DNA from 2 places in the Roseibium album genome. Region 1 is predicted to be linked to the other one. Evidence: riboswitches for the same ligand, from Rfam matches in the RefSeq annotation. Region 1 holds a riboswitch; the other holds the start of a gene.
What was found. A riboswitch is a leader RNA that binds a small molecule or an ion and turns the genes downstream of it on or off. The one in region 1 is predicted to bind FMN.
Positions count from the first base shown of each region.

Region 2: linked by a shared signal. The riboswitch ahead of ACO6TI_RS22710 (DMT family transporter) and the one ahead of ACO6TI_RS17600 (6,7-dimethyl-8-ribityllumazine synthase) in region 1 are both predicted to bind FMN.

Region 1 covers NZ_OZ247583.1:3,861,078-3,868,422, forward strand. Annotated here, with positions in the region: gene ACO6TI_RS17580 (TIGR00730 family Rossman fold protein) at 155-790, opposite strand; gene ACO6TI_RS17585 (LysM peptidoglycan-binding domain-containing protein) at 969-2,789, shown strand; gene ACO6TI_RS17590 (ArsR/SmtB family transcription factor) at 2,929-3,312, shown strand; gene ACO6TI_RS17595 (ABCB family ABC transporter ATP-binding protein/permease) at 3,350-5,302, shown strand; gene ACO6TI_RS17600 (6,7-dimethyl-8-ribityllumazine synthase) at 5,348-5,782, opposite strand; FMN riboswitch at 5,857-6,000, opposite strand; gene ACO6TI_RS17605 (hypothetical protein) at 6,155-6,346, opposite strand; gene ACO6TI_RS17610 (LysR family transcriptional regulator) at 6,443-7,345, shown strand, end outside.
Region 2 covers NZ_OZ247583.1:4,971,404-4,978,748, reverse strand. Annotated here, with positions in the region: gene ACO6TI_RS22735 (acetyl-CoA carboxylase biotin carboxylase subunit) at 1-1,381, shown strand, start outside; gene ACO6TI_RS22730 (HAD hydrolase-like protein) at 1,476-2,132, shown strand; gene ACO6TI_RS22725 (RNA ligase family protein) at 2,463-3,281, shown strand; gene ACO6TI_RS22720 (AAA family ATPase) at 3,268-4,437, shown strand; gene ACO6TI_RS22715 (hypothetical protein) at 4,466-4,702, shown strand; FMN riboswitch at 4,754-4,907, shown strand; gene ACO6TI_RS22710 (DMT family transporter) at 4,985-5,899, shown strand; gene ACO6TI_RS22705 (acylphosphatase) at 5,980-6,264, shown strand; gene ACO6TI_RS22700 (NAD-dependent epimerase/dehydratase family protein) at 6,408-7,345, shown strand, end outside.

The sequences.
Region 1 (7,345 bases):
GGTCCGTAGGCGGTGGCTTTTGGTCGAACGCGCAACCCCAGTGGCGGGGTCTCTGAGTGCCAGGCAGCAATTGCTGCAAGACCTGCTTTTCGAAACAGAATCTTGCTGCAGCCGGGTGGTGCCTTGTAGATGATCTTTTTCTTCGATTGGAAACTCAGAGTTCCGTTACCTTCGCGAAGTTTCCTGCTTGCTCGGTTTTCCTTTCGGAAACCGATTGCTGCAGCATGGGTAGAATATCTTCGATCTTCTTCGCCACAAGATAGGGGACTTCGGTGTCCGGCCGAATGTATCCCTGCGCCCGCATGTGGTCGAGCAATTCCAGCAAAGGTGACCAGAACCCGTTGATATTGGCGAGCAGGACAGGTTTCTTGTGCTGACCCAGCTGGGCCCATGTCATCATTTCGACCGCTTCTTCCAGAGTACCTATTCCTCCGGGAAGCGCGATAAAGGCGTCAGCCCTTTCAAACATCAGATGCTTGCGTTCGTGCATGTCGTTCGTGATGACAAGATCTTCAAGAGAATCCAGCATGACTTCCCGTTTTTCCAGGAAGCGGGGAATGATGCCTGTAACCTTGCCGCCCGACTCCAGCGCGGCGTTGGCGACAGTGCCCATCAGGCCGACCGATCCGCCGCCGTAAACAAGACGCAGACCCGCCTCCGCGATGATCTGGCCCAGCCGTGTGGCCGCCGCTTCGTGGGCCGGGTCCGAGCCAAAGCTGGAGCCGCAGTAAACACAAACGCTTGTAAGTTGATTTTGAGAAACCGTATTCATGACGCAAAGATGTGGCATTCAGACTGCCATGAGGTCAAGCATTCTGTTTTAAGTCCCTTGGGATTCAAGCCGGATTTCTTGCCGTGCTCTCAAAAGGGGGCTATGGATGGGCGACTAAGAATATGTGACAGGGGCAGATGCTGCAGCTGACCGCGTAATGGACCGGGTCGCTCGCAAGCCTTCTGACGGGAAAAAAATGAACAAGCAGACAATGTTCCGGACTTTGATCGTGGCAGTGCCGGTAGGCGTGGCAGCGCTGGCAGCGGCATATTTTTACCGGGGATCCCTTCTACCGCCTGCTCAGGAAGCTGTTGAAGCCGCTTCTGCACCAACGGTGGGAGAAGACAAGACTGGCAAGGTCGAAAAGCAGACAACGTCCGTACCGATCGGCGTTGAGACTGGCGACAGCCAGCAGGAGCAGGAAACTTCCGTGCAAACAGACACACCCCAGGCGACTGAGCAGGCGCCGGTTGAAGGCCCCAGTTTTGATGTTGTCGGGGTCGAGCCGACGGGAGAAACCGTTGTGGCGGGACGTTCCGACGCGGGTGCCATCGTCGCTTTGACTGCCAATGGCGAGGTTGTCGGCAAGAGTATCGCCAATGAGGCGGGTGAGTGGACAATCATTCTTGAGGAACCGCTGAAGCCAGGCGACTATGACGTCGGGCTGGAAGTCCATGATGAAAAAGGCGATGCCATCGAGGAGTCAGGTCAGCGGCTTGCCGTATCTGTCCCTGAAGACGGCCAGGAAAAGCCACTGGTCGTGCTCAACGATTCCGAAGGGCCGTCTGATATTCTGCAAAAACCGAAGACGGAAATACAGGTTGCCGATGCTGACGCAACTTCAGAAACACAAGCTGTTGCAAACCAGTCCGCGACAGCCACGACAAGCAAGCGCACTGCAGACGGTGACGATACCGTTATCGCTGCCTTGCCCAAGACTGCCGTGGAGGACAATACCGGCGATTCCCGGTCTTCGCAGCCTGCCGAGCAGCAGCCTGCTCAATCGGAAGGTGGTGCCGATGGCCAAACCGCCGGAAGCGTCAAGGCAGGATCAGGCGCACAGGCACCATCTGTTGAGGTGGCAGCCGAAGAGCAACCTGCGACGCCTCGGAATTCTTCCGACACCGCCGAAGGAACCGACGTTGCTGTCTTGAGCGAAGGCCAGGCCGCGGCGGCTGATGAGAATGTACCGGGCCGGGAGCAGGCATCCGTAACGGGCACGGGGCAGGCGGTGACAACAGCACCGGAAAATGCAGAAGGTCAGGGCGGGGCACAGGCTTCGAATCCCGCCGGCACCCCGCAACCAAAGCCGGAAGCGGAAGGTACATCGGTAACTGCGAGTGCTGGCAGCGCTCAGACCCGGACCGAAACAGACGCTGGAGTAGGGAGCGGGACTGTTCAGCAACCGTCGTCCAGCACGGCATCTGCTGACACCGTCACCGGCTCGCAGCAACCTGCATCATCGCCGGATGTAACGGTTGAAGCGGTCGAATCAGAACCGGACAAGGTCTACGTTGCGGGAACCGGCAAGCCGGGGTCCTCGGTTCGTGTCTATGTTGGCGAAGACTTTCAGGGAGAGGCAAAGGTCAATTCCAGCGGCAAATGGCTGGTCGAGGGCACCAAGAATGTTGCCGAAGGGAATGTGGAAGTCAGGGCCGACCTGATTGCAAAAGACGGTAACACTGTGGATGCGCGGGCAGCCGTGACCTTCGAAAAGGAACAGGACAAGCAGATTGTTCTGACCAAGGTCGTGGCCACCGGTGCGGGCAGCGGGCAGGGGAGCCAGGGCGCGGACGTCCAGAAGTCTCTTCCGGTCGTCATAATCCGCAAGGGCGACAACCTGTGGCGCATTTCGCGGCGGCTCTATGGTGATGGTGTTCGTTACACGACGATCTACCAGGCGAACCAGGACCAGATAAGAGATCCCGACCTGATCTATCCCGGGCAGGTGTTCCTGACCCCTGAAGGCGATCTGAACTGGCCGGACAGGAGCAGTGGCAACGCCAACAGAGGCTAGGCCGCAGTCTGGGCGATGAAGTTGAAATGGCAGGGAGCCCTGACGGGTTTCCTGCCGATCTCCTTTAGCCCCTTGTTTTTTGATCCATTCATCGCATATCTACGATAAGACACGAACGCGTGAGCGTGGGAGCAGGCCGATGAGCGAGACGGAATGTCCGTCGACAAACGACAACAGGAAGTGCCTGTCGAATTGTGAGGAGCTCGCCGCAATCTTTCGTGCGCTCGGCCATCCGGCGCGCATTGCAATCATCAAGCAGCTGGCCACGCAGGAAGAGGCTTGCTGCGGCGAGATCGTAAATCATCTTCCCCTGGCTCAGTCGACCGTCTCACAGCACCTGCAGGTACTCAAGGATGCCGGACTGTTGATCTGCGATGCCCGGGGCCGAAATTGCCACTATCTCTTGAACCGCGAGAAACTGAAGCGGGCGGAGCATTGCTCGAAGGAATTCTGGCAGGATCTCAATTCTCTGAAACCGTTGCCCTCTGACGCTGCCGTGCCGGTGCCACTCAAAAAAGACTGAAGAAATGGACTGCCGTTCGCGGTCCTGGAGATAACGTTTGACCGATCAATCAGCCACCTCACCGCAAGGCTCTGCCGATGCGGCTGCAGGCAGCCAAAGTTCCCATTCTCAAAAGGTCGTCAGCGCGGACGAGGGGAGCACATTTGAGACACTTTCCAATCTCTGGCCGTATATCTGGCCTTCCGATCGTCCGGATCTCAAACGTCGTGTTCTGCTCGCTGTTTTCGCCCTGATCATCGCAAAGTTCATTACGGTTCTCTCGCCCTATTTCTTTGCCTGGGCAACCGACGCATTGACGGGCGAAACCGCCGGACTTCCTTCCTTTCTGGTCGCCCCGGTCATGCTTGTGCTGGCTTACAACGCAGCCCGTGTCCTGGCGGTCGCCTTCAACCAGTTGCGCGATGCGCTTTTTGCGCGGGTCGGGCAACATGCCGTGCGCCAGCTCGCGATCATGACTTTCCGGCACTTGCACAGGCTTTCCCTGCGATTCCATCTGGCACGCCGCACAGGCGGTCTCAGCCGGGTTATCGAACGCGGGGTCAAGGGTATCGAGTCGATTGTCCGCTTCACGATCCTGAATGGCGTTCCCACCGTATTCGAATTCGCCATCATGGCGGCTGTCATCTGGTACCAGTTCGGTTTCTTCTATGTCGTGATCGTGGCAGTGATGATCGTTGCCTATGTCTGGTTCACCATCAAATGTTCAAACTGGCGTATCGAAATTCGCCGGGAGATGAACGACAGCGATACAGAGGCCAATTCCAAGGCAATCGACAGCCTGTTGAATTTCGAGACGGTCAAGTATTTCGGCAACGAAAAAATGGAAGCTTCGCGCTTCGACGCCTCGATGGCGAAATACGAAACGGCCGCGACAAAAACCTGGACATCACTTGCCTGGCTCAACCTGGGTCAGACGGTAATACTCGGTTTCGGCATGGCCGCCTGTATGGCCCTTTCGGCAAAGGCGGTGATGACCGGTGAGCAGAATATCGGTGACTTTGTCCTGATCAACGCGCTTTTGATGCAGATCTCCATACCGTTGAATTTCATCGGTTTTCTCTATCGTGAGATCCGGCAGGGGCTGGCGGACATAGAAGCCATGTTCGACCTGTTGCTTGTTCCTGCGGAAATAATGGACAAGGAGAGTGCAGAGCCGCTGAAGGCTGTTGCTGGAAAGATTGTCTTCAAGGACGTCAAATTTCACTATGACGCCGACCGTCACATCCTGAAGGGCATCAATTTCGAGGTGCCGGCCGGAAAGACGATTGCCATTGTCGGTCCGTCGGGGGCAGGCAAGTCGACCATTTCCCGGTTGCTGTTTAGGTTCTACGACGTGACGGACGGAGCAGTGGAAATCGACGGCCAGGATGTGCGAGACGTCACGCAGGCGAGCGTTCGCGATGCCATTGGAATGGTGCCGCAGGACACGGTGCTCTTCAACGATACCATCGCCTACAACATCCGCTACGGGCGGCCGGAAGCTACTGATGAGGAGGTTCGTGAAGCTGCCCGAATGGCGCAGATCCACGACTTCATCGAAAATCTGCCACAGGGTTATGCGTCTGAGGTCGGTGAACGCGGGTTGAAGCTTTCCGGTGGTGAAAAACAGCGTGTCGCGATTGCACGGACGATCCTGAAATCGCCGCCGATCCTTATTCTGGACGAGGCAACGTCTGCGCTCGACACGCACACGGAGCGCGAAATCCAGTCCGCACTGGACCAGGTGGCGCGAAACCGGACTACTCTTGTCATCGCGCACCGCCTGTCGACGGTTGTCAATGCGGATCAGATCATTGTTCTGGAGGCCGGCCGGATTGCCGAACGCGGCACGCATACCGAGCTGCTGGACAAGGACGGTCTCTACGCATCCATGTGGGCGCGTCAGCGTGAAGCCGACGAAGCGGAAGAGCGGTTACGGGCCGCTCGCGAAAACGATGATCTGGGGATCGTGACGAGAGGTCAGACTGCGGACTATATTCCCGCCAAATAACGGCGTTGGGGAAGGGGTGGCCTGGGCCACCCCCCGGAAGATCCGTCAGGCGTTGACCTGCTGACGGAACGAACCGATCTTCAGGGCAGCTTCTGCCGCTTCACGGCCTTTCAGCACAAAATGTTCCCTGTAGATTTTCGTGTGATGATCCGTTTCCTGGAAGTGGTGTGGGGTCAGCGAAACAGACAGGACCGGAACATCTGTTTCAAGACCAGCCTGCATCAAACCGCTGACCACCGCCTGAGCGACGAAATCATGCCGGTAAATGCCGCCGTCGACAACAAGGGCAGCCGCAGTGATAGCTGCGTACTTTCCAGTTTGCGCAAGATTTTTCGCGGCAAGCGGCATCTCGAACGCACCAGGCACGTCAAACACGTCGATGCTGTCCGCGGGGATGACCTGCTGGAAGCCGACGAGCGCCTGGTCGACGATATCGGAGTGCCATCCGGCTTTGATGAAGGCATATCGGGTGTGTGTCATTGATGATCTCCCTGGTTCGCGACACGTCACCCAAGGCGATCACATACGACACGGACGGCGAATGCCGTCTGAGCGCAGTTTCTCTTTCATCCGGACTTTGACCGTCGGCTCAGGATTCTCACCTGATCTGCTTGACCCTTCCGAATGGAAGGCGCTCGCGGGCTTGCAGCACACTGCTTACCGCCGGTGGGGACTTCCACCCCGCCCTGAGAATGCTGCTCTTCTGGCAGGCAGCAGGTCTCAAGGCAAGCGCCGAATGAGAAAAATGGTCTTACGTTTTGTTTATTTGCACCAGTGTTGTCACTTCCGGTGAGGTTGACTGGACAAGTCGGTTGGGCAGGCAATCCGGTATCCGGGTGGAGCAGGCCCCCATCAGGCGGCATGCCGTCGGTTCGAGACCCGGTCATTCGCAGGTTCCGCGGAACTGAACCCGGCAACTCTTTTGGTTTTTCTGCCCGGAATAACGTGAAAGAGAAGTCCCGACAGGGCGCTTGCAAAAGCGCGCAACTCCCGATGCCGGGCGGTCCGGGCACGTTCTTCGTAGATGTCTCCAGTATGCATCATGACAGGCTCCTTTCGTTTCGTGAGCCTGTTTTCTCATATTGCAAGGTTTCGAAGAATTGGGGTAATCTGGAACATATCTTTCGAAAGTTTCGAATAATGCGACTTGACGATCTGAAATTTTTCAAACGTGTGGCTGAACTCGGCAGCCTGTCTGCGGCTGGCCGGGAATTCGGCTTGTCTCCCTCAGCTGCCAGCAGTCGCCTGAGCAACCTGGAAAAGGAACTCGGTTCCCAACTGGTTGCCCGCACAACCAGGCGCACGGGACTGACAGAGGCCGGTCAGGTCTTTTTGCGCCATACCAGCAACGCACTGGGTGAAATGGATCGCGCCCGTGCACTGATCGACGCCGCGGAAGATACGCCCCGCGGAATGTTGCGCATGTCGCTCAACGTATTCTTCGGCCGTAAACACATTCTGCCTTATCTTCCTGAATTCAGGCAACTTTATCCGGAACTCAGGCTGGAAGTCGACATGACCGACCGGATCGTGGACCTGGTGGCGGAAGGTTACGATATGGCGATCAGGGGAGCGCCGTTGCCGGATTCCAGCCTGATTGCAAGAAAGCTGGGTGGAAACCCGAGAGTGCTGTGTGCCAGTCCCGAATACATAGCGAGAAAGGGAGCGCCGAAGACACCGGACGATCTGCGCAACCACGACTGTGTTGGCTTTGACCCGATGCCCGTCTGGTATTTCGAGGGCCCTGAAGGGGAAATCGGTTATCATCTCGAGGATCCGGTAATCTCCGGAGATAGTGGCGACTTTGCCTATGACGCGGCCATCTACGGGCTTGGCCTGACCGTGAAATCGCTGGCACATGTGTGGGAGGACCTTCGTGACGGTAATCTTGTCGCGGTGATGGAGAACTATCCGATTTCCCGCACCGGCAACATTTATGCTGTCTATCCGCCCGCCAGGTTCATTCCACCCAAAGTCACCGCACTGGTTGATTTTCTGATCTCGAAATACGGCAGACCGGCCTATTGGGAAACTGAATACCGG
Region 2 (7,345 bases), 1.1 Mb from region 1:
TCAGGTTCTGGGCGACAAGCACGGCAACGCGATTTACCTTGGTGAACGTGAGTGTTCCATTCAGCGGCGGAACCAGAAAGTGATAGAGGAAGCTCCATCACCGCTTCTGGACGAGGAAACCCGCCGAAAGATGGGCGAGCAGGCCGTGGCTCTTGCCAAGGCCGTCGACTATGACAGTGCCGGAACTGTCGAATTTGTTGCAGGACAGGACAAAAGCTTTTTCTTCCTGGAAATGAACACGCGCCTGCAGGTAGAGCATCCGGTTACCGAACTGATTACCGGTGTCGATCTCGTGGAGCAGATGATCCGTGTCGCGGCCGGTGAAAAACTCGCCCTGACCCAGGATGAGGTGCAATTGAACGGCTGGTCGGTTGAAAGCCGCATCTATGCGGAAGACCCTTACCGCAATTTCCTTCCCTCCATAGGGCGTCTTGTCCGGTACCAGCCGCCAGAAGAAGTCGCCGGCGAGGATGTGACGATCCGCAACGATACGGGTGTCGTCGAGGGGTCGGAAATTTCCATGTTCTACGATCCGATGATCGCCAAGCTGATCACGCATGCTCCGACCCGGGATGAAGCGATCGATGCGATGAGTTCCGCGCTTGATGCTTTCTATGTCGATGGCATCCAGCACAATGTCCCGTTCCTGACCGCCTTGATGAACCATCCACGCTGGCGCTCGGGAGAACTTGCAACGAGTTTCATCGCCGATGAATATCCGGACGGGTTCTTGCCGGCAGTTCCGGACGATCCCGCGTATTCGGTGCTTGCCGCGGTCGCCTTGTCTATGGGTGCCCTGGAACGAGAACGGCTCGACCATCTTCCCGGACGGCTCCGGCCGCATTCAGGGGATGTTCGAGAGGATTGGGTCGTCAAACTGGACAAGACCTACGTGCCCATCCGGCTCGCCGCCGGGTTCCCGGGCACACCGGTCGAACTGGATGTTGCCATCGGTGACGGTCCGATCATGAATGTCGAATCTGACTGGTGTCCCGGTGATGTTCTCTGGTCCGGGAAAGTCGGCTCCAGGGATGTGACAGTGCAGGTGCGGCCGGTCACCGGCGGATACCGCCTCGATTGGCAGGGTTATTCCGTTGTCGCGAGTGTGATGACGCCGCGTGTTGCAGAGCTTGACGGGTTGATGCCGGAGAAATTGCCACCGGACACATCCAGGATGCTGCTCTGTCCGATGCCAGGGCTCGTTGTATCTATCGCGGTGGAAGAAGGCCAGGAAGTCAAGGCGGGCGAACAGCTGGCGGTCGTCGAGGCAATGAAGATGGAAAACGTGCTCCGTGCTGAGCGCGACTGCGTGATTTCTGCCATCAAGGCGACGCCGGGAGACAGTCTCGCCGTTGACGCCGTCATCATGGAATTTTCCTGACGCGAAAGATTGACAGGGTCTTCTTTCCGGTTCTAATGCAGCGGCCCGCGACACTTCTGTCCGGGCCGATTCCATCGGTAGTCATCGAGGTTCCATGCCTTACAAGACCCTGTTGTTCGATCTTGATGGTACACTCACAGATCCATTTGACGGCATTACACGGTCCATCCAGTACGCACTGGAAAAGATGGACGCGCCTGTGCCCGAGGCAAAGGATCTTCACTGGTGTATTGGCCCTCCGCTCTGGGAGAGTTTCGAGGTTTTGCTGAACACGGGTGATCGCTCGGTGCAGGATAGAGCGGTTGCTTACTACCGGGAGCGGTATACGGTTTCGGGGCTTTACGAAAACACGCTTATCGACGGGATTACCAACCTGCTCGAGGCGTTGCGAAAGGCCGGTCTTGATCTCCACGTGTGTACCTCGAAGCCGCATGCCTATGCGGGAAAAATTGTCGAACATTTCGACATGATGCCGCATTTCGGCAAGGTCTACGGTTCCGAATTGAGCGGACACCGGTCCGCCAAGGCAGACCTTATCGCCCATATTCTGGAAGAAGAGAGACTATCTGCCGCGCAAACGTTGATGATCGGTGATCGAAAGCATGACCTTATCGGGGCAAATGCGAACGGCGTTGCCGGTATCGGTGTTCTCTGGGGCTATGGAAGTCGTGAGGAACTGGAAGGGGAAGGGCCGGTTCTGGTCGCGGCAAAGCCCTCCGAAATCCTGCAACACGTGCAGAAAGCGGCTTGATTCCAGACGTTCCATCCGGAAAGTGCAAGATTTTGTCTGTTGCCAATTCTCCTCATGTTGCAGGCAATTGGACATTGCAGACCATGTCCGGCTTTTCGCAACACTCTGATCATTGTAGAAGAGCAGGGACAAACAACTCGAATTTTTGAGCATTCAAGATGTAATCCGCTCGCGCACTTTGCCAAAAACAAGTCGATCCGAAAGATAGGGATTGACGATTTTGCAATACCGGACGTCAGACCAGACAAGTTGTTCAACGCCTGTTAATACAGCGAATGATGACGCTTGACCAATTGGGTTGATTTTGTCCGGACAAGATCGAGCGATATCATGGAACTTGTGAAATACCCGCGTACGCGGCACCTGGAGGGGTCGCGTCTTCAGCAGGGTGACATTGGAGAAGACAAGCCTGTCACAGAACTGGCGGGCATACCCGTTGTTGTCGAAGAAAAGATCGACGGTGCCAACTGTGCTGTTTCCTTCAGTGCAAATGGAGAACTGCGCCTTCAAAGTCGCGGCCACTACCTGACCGGCGGTCATCGCGAACGCCATTTCAACCTCCTCAAAACATGGGCATCCATTCACGCTTCGGCATTCCGCGAAGTGCTTGGAACGCGGTACATCATGTTTGGTGAGTGGCTCTATGCCAAACATACGAGCTTCTACGATCGGCTGCCGCACTACTTTCTCGAGTTTGATGTCTACGACCGGGAAGAAGCCCGTTTTCTCAGTACCACTGGTCGAAGAAACCTGCTCGGAGGGCTTCCCGTCATGCCGGTGCCAGTTGTTCATGACGGACAACTGACCTCTGCCGCGCAAGTGGAGAAACTGGTGAAGCCGTCTCTCTACAAGTCGGCGGAATGGCAGGACGCCTTGAGCCGGGCGGCGGAAGCCTCGAAAAACCGGCTTGATATGGTCGACCAGCAAACGGAAGACAGCGATCTCGCGGAAGGTCTCTACATCAAGACGGAAGATGAGAGATTTGTTCTGGACAGGTTCAAATTTGTCAGGGGAGGGTTCATCCAAACTCTCTCAGATTCCGACAGTCACTGGCAGTCGCGACCGATCCTGCCCAATCAACTTGCCGATGGCATTGATATCTTTGCGGCGGTTCTGGGTGTGAAAGGAGCGTATGATGAGCACGAGTAAGCCTGCTCGGACCTCCTATGAGACCCTCCTTGAACTTGTACCGACCGCGCCGGTATGGAAGGTGGACTGGCAGCGGATTTGGCCGCTCTGGCAACATCTCGGTGCCCTGGACAGTTGTCCCCAGGACCCGCACCATCACGGCGAAGGCGATGTCGGAACCCATACACGTATGGTCGTGGAGGCCCTGGTGTTGCTGCAGCGTTGGCGGGACCTTTCAACCATGCAACGCTCCTGCGTTTTCTGGGCTGCGGTTTTGCACGACATAGGCAAGCCGGCGACTACGAGCTTTGAGGAAAATGGTCGCATTTCGTCGCGGGGGCATTCGAGGGTCGGTGCGCGAATCGCAAGGCATCTGTTGTGGGAAGCCGAAGCCCCGTTCGATTGGCGGGAGCAAGTCTGCGGATTGATTGTCTGCCATCAGATTCCATTCTGGCTTATCGAACGGGAAGACTGCCAAAGGCAGGCCATCAAGACCTCCTGGAAATGCCAGGCTGACCTTGTTTGTCTTCATGCCGAAGCCGACGCAATGGGTCGCATTTGTGCAGATCAGCGGTCCATTCTGGACAACGTTGCCCTGGCCGAACAGCTGTTTGAGGAAAACGGCAGTCTCCGCGAGCCGTTTGCCTTCGCCAATGACGAGAGCCGTGTTGCTTTTTTTGAAAAACAGGATCGGGATCCTTTTTTCGAAGCCTACGAAAGCTTCAAATGCAATGTCACCCTCATGTCGGGACTGCCCGGTGCGGGGAAAGACACCTGGATCCGGTCAAATCGACCTGACCTGCCTGTTGTCAGCCTCGATACGATTCGAGAAAGCATGGGCGGGCGGGCGACCGGCAACCAGGGAAGGGTGATACAGGCCGCCTACGAACTGGCGCGCTCTTATCTGCGAAAGGGACAGGACTTCGTCTGGAATGCCACCAACATCTCCGAACAACTCAGGGGCAAACCCATCCGTTTGTTCAGAGAATACGGCGCTCGCGTCGAAATCGTCTACGTGGAGCCATCATTGGCCGTGCTTTACGATCAGAACCGGAACAGGTCTGCGGCCATACCGGATACCGCATTGACCAATCTTGTGCAGAAACTTGAACCACCGGGTGAGACAGAAGCGCATGAGGTAATTCGGAATGTCGAGCACTTCTACATGATGTCGTAGATCGGGAAAGCCCGGCTACCGGAGTTGAGTGGCCACAGGTTTGTCCGGGCAGACCTGTGGCACATACTCCGGCGGCAAAGTGTTGTCTGCTGCAGACATGGCGAAGATCGGTGATCGGACACATGACCCTATCGGCGCAAATGAGAACGGCGTTGCCGGTATCGGTATTTTCTCGGGCGATGGAAGTCGAACAGAATTCGAAGCCGAGAATCCGGTTCTGATTGCCAAGAACCCTACCGATATTTCAGTGATACTGAAAAAGTAGCCCGACTGGCATTGTCACTCATGCTTTTCCCGGATAGATAAGCCGTAAGAGAACAGTTCTCGGGGCGGGGTGAAAGTCCCCACCGGCGGTATCAGGGAAACCTGGAGCCCGCGAGCGCCTTGGCAGGTTCAGCGAATGCCGAGGGTCAGCAGATCCGGTGAGATGCCGGGGCCGACGGTTATAGTCCGGATGATAGAGAACTTGGTTACGGTCCGACTTTCGGATCCGCTGACACGTGTCTTTTGAGACTGTTCTGGACGAACAACTGGAACGAGATGGACAATGTCGGCACAATACAATTTTTCCTCCAGGAAACCGCTGTTCGCAGCATTGGCAATGGTCGGGGCGGGCGCGTCCTTCGCACTTGTCAACGGTGCCCTTCAGGCATCGACGATGCAACTCGGGGTGTCATCGACTTCCGCAGCTTTCTGGCAATATGCAATCGGCCTGGCCGTGGCGTTGCCCTGGGTTTTGCGTCGCGGTGTTACCGCCTTGAAAACACAACAAATCGGCTGGCATCTGTTCCGCGGTTTTCTCGCGGTGATCGGAATCCAGTTGTGGGTCGCCGGCCTTGCACGCGTTGAGATCTGGCAGGCCATCGCACTCGTCATGACATCCCCTTTCTTCGTCATCATTGGCGCGAAACTGTTCTTTCAAGAGCGCGTTGGCCCGGTTCGCTGGCTTGCGACCATCGCCGGCTTCGGCGGAGGAATGGTAATTCTCGAACCGTGGACCGAGACATTCAACTGGGGCGCGTTGCTACCGCTCGGAGCCGCAGCGTTTTGGGCCGGAACATCTCTTGTGACGAAGAAACTTACGGCAAGTGAGAATGCGGATTCGATAACGGTCTATCTGCTTCTTCTTTTGACGCCGGTAAACGCCCTCCTGGCATTGGGCGAAGGAGGCCTCGTGCCACCGGGGGCAGCGCTGTGGCTGTTGGTCGGCGCCGGTATCCTGACGGTTCTGGCAAACTACCTTTTGACACTGGCCTATCAGAGTGCGGACGCGGCGTTTGTACAGCCTTTTGATCATCTGAAGTTGCCGTTGAATATCGCTGTCGGTTTCCTTGCGTTCGGTTTTGCTCCCACGGGTACCTTTTGGCCGGGAGCGCTTGTGATCGTCGGTGCGTCGCTGCTGGTCATGCTGGACGAGAAAAAACGAACGAGCTCCGAGATTGCTGCACCTGGCAAGCCTTGACCAGTTGCTATTGAACAAGTGACATTTCCGAACAAGGCGAGCTTGATTTACGATCTCCGCTTCCATTGGAAAGGGGTGCAATGTCTGACTTGTTGACCGTTCATGTGCTGATCGAAGGCCGGGTTCAAGGTGTCGGATATCGGGCCTGGTGTGCCGATGAGGCCATTGCCCGGGATCTGTCCGGCTGGGTGCGCAACTTGAAATCGGGAGCGGTGGAGGCGGTGTTTTCCGGTAACAAGGAAACAGTCTCGGATATGCTCGATGCCGTGTGGCACGGCCCGAGATTTGCCAGGGTAAGGACTGTGAACGAACTCGACGTTGTTGAGCCTTCAAACGGCCCGTTCGAGATCAGGGATACTGCGTAAGCGCCTGTGATTCCACCAAGTTGTGTATCAATTGGGAGATTTGGCATTGAATTGTCATTGAATTATCGCAATGATCTGATTTCTCGTGTGCAACAATCAGATCGGCGCTTTTGTTCTTTGCTGCCTAACTAGGGAGACTTCTCGTGAAGATTGCGATTCTCGGTGGTGACGGTTTCGTCGGATGGCCTACATCCCTGCATCTGTCCGATCAGGGCCACGAAGTTCATGTCATCGACAATCTGAGCCGCCGCTGGATCGATGCCGAGCTGGGTGTACAGTCACTCACTCCGATGGACTCCATCCAGGAGCGCACGCGCATCTGGAAGCAGGAGACTGGAAGGACAATCCATTTCCATCTGATCGACATTGCGGACGATTATGAGGTCTTCAAGGGCTGGCTGGCCGACAATCGCCCGGACGCGATCATTCATTTTGCCGAGCAGCGTGCTGCGCCCTATTCGATGAAATCGGACCAGCACAAGAACTACACCGTCAACAACAACGTCAATGCGACGCATCATCTGCTGAATGCGATGGTCGAGCTTGAACTTGACGCGCATCTGGTTCACCTCGGAACCATGGGTGTTTACGGCTATTCGAGTGTCGGTGCTGCCATTCCGGAAGGTTATCTGGATGTGGAAGTTGAGACGCTTTCGGGCGAGAAGGCCGCTCAGGAGATCCTTTATCCGGCCAATCCCGGGTCGATCTATCACATGACCAAGTGCCTCGATCAGCTTCTCTTCCAGTTCTATGCGAAAAATGACGGTCTCAGGATTACCGATCTGCACCAGGGAATCGTCTGGGGCACGCATACCGAACAGACACGGCGCCACAAACAGCTGATCAACCGGTTCGATTATGATGGCGACTATGGCACGGTGCTCAACCGGTTCCTGATCCAGGCAGCGATCGGTTATCCCCTGACCGTACATGGTACCGGAGGCCAGACCAGGGCCTTTATTCATATTCAGGATTCAGTACGCTGTATCGAACTTGCGCTGCAGAATTCACCTCAGCGCGGTGACCGTGTGAAAGTGTTCAACCAGATGACGGAAACACACCGCGTCAGGGATCTCGCGGA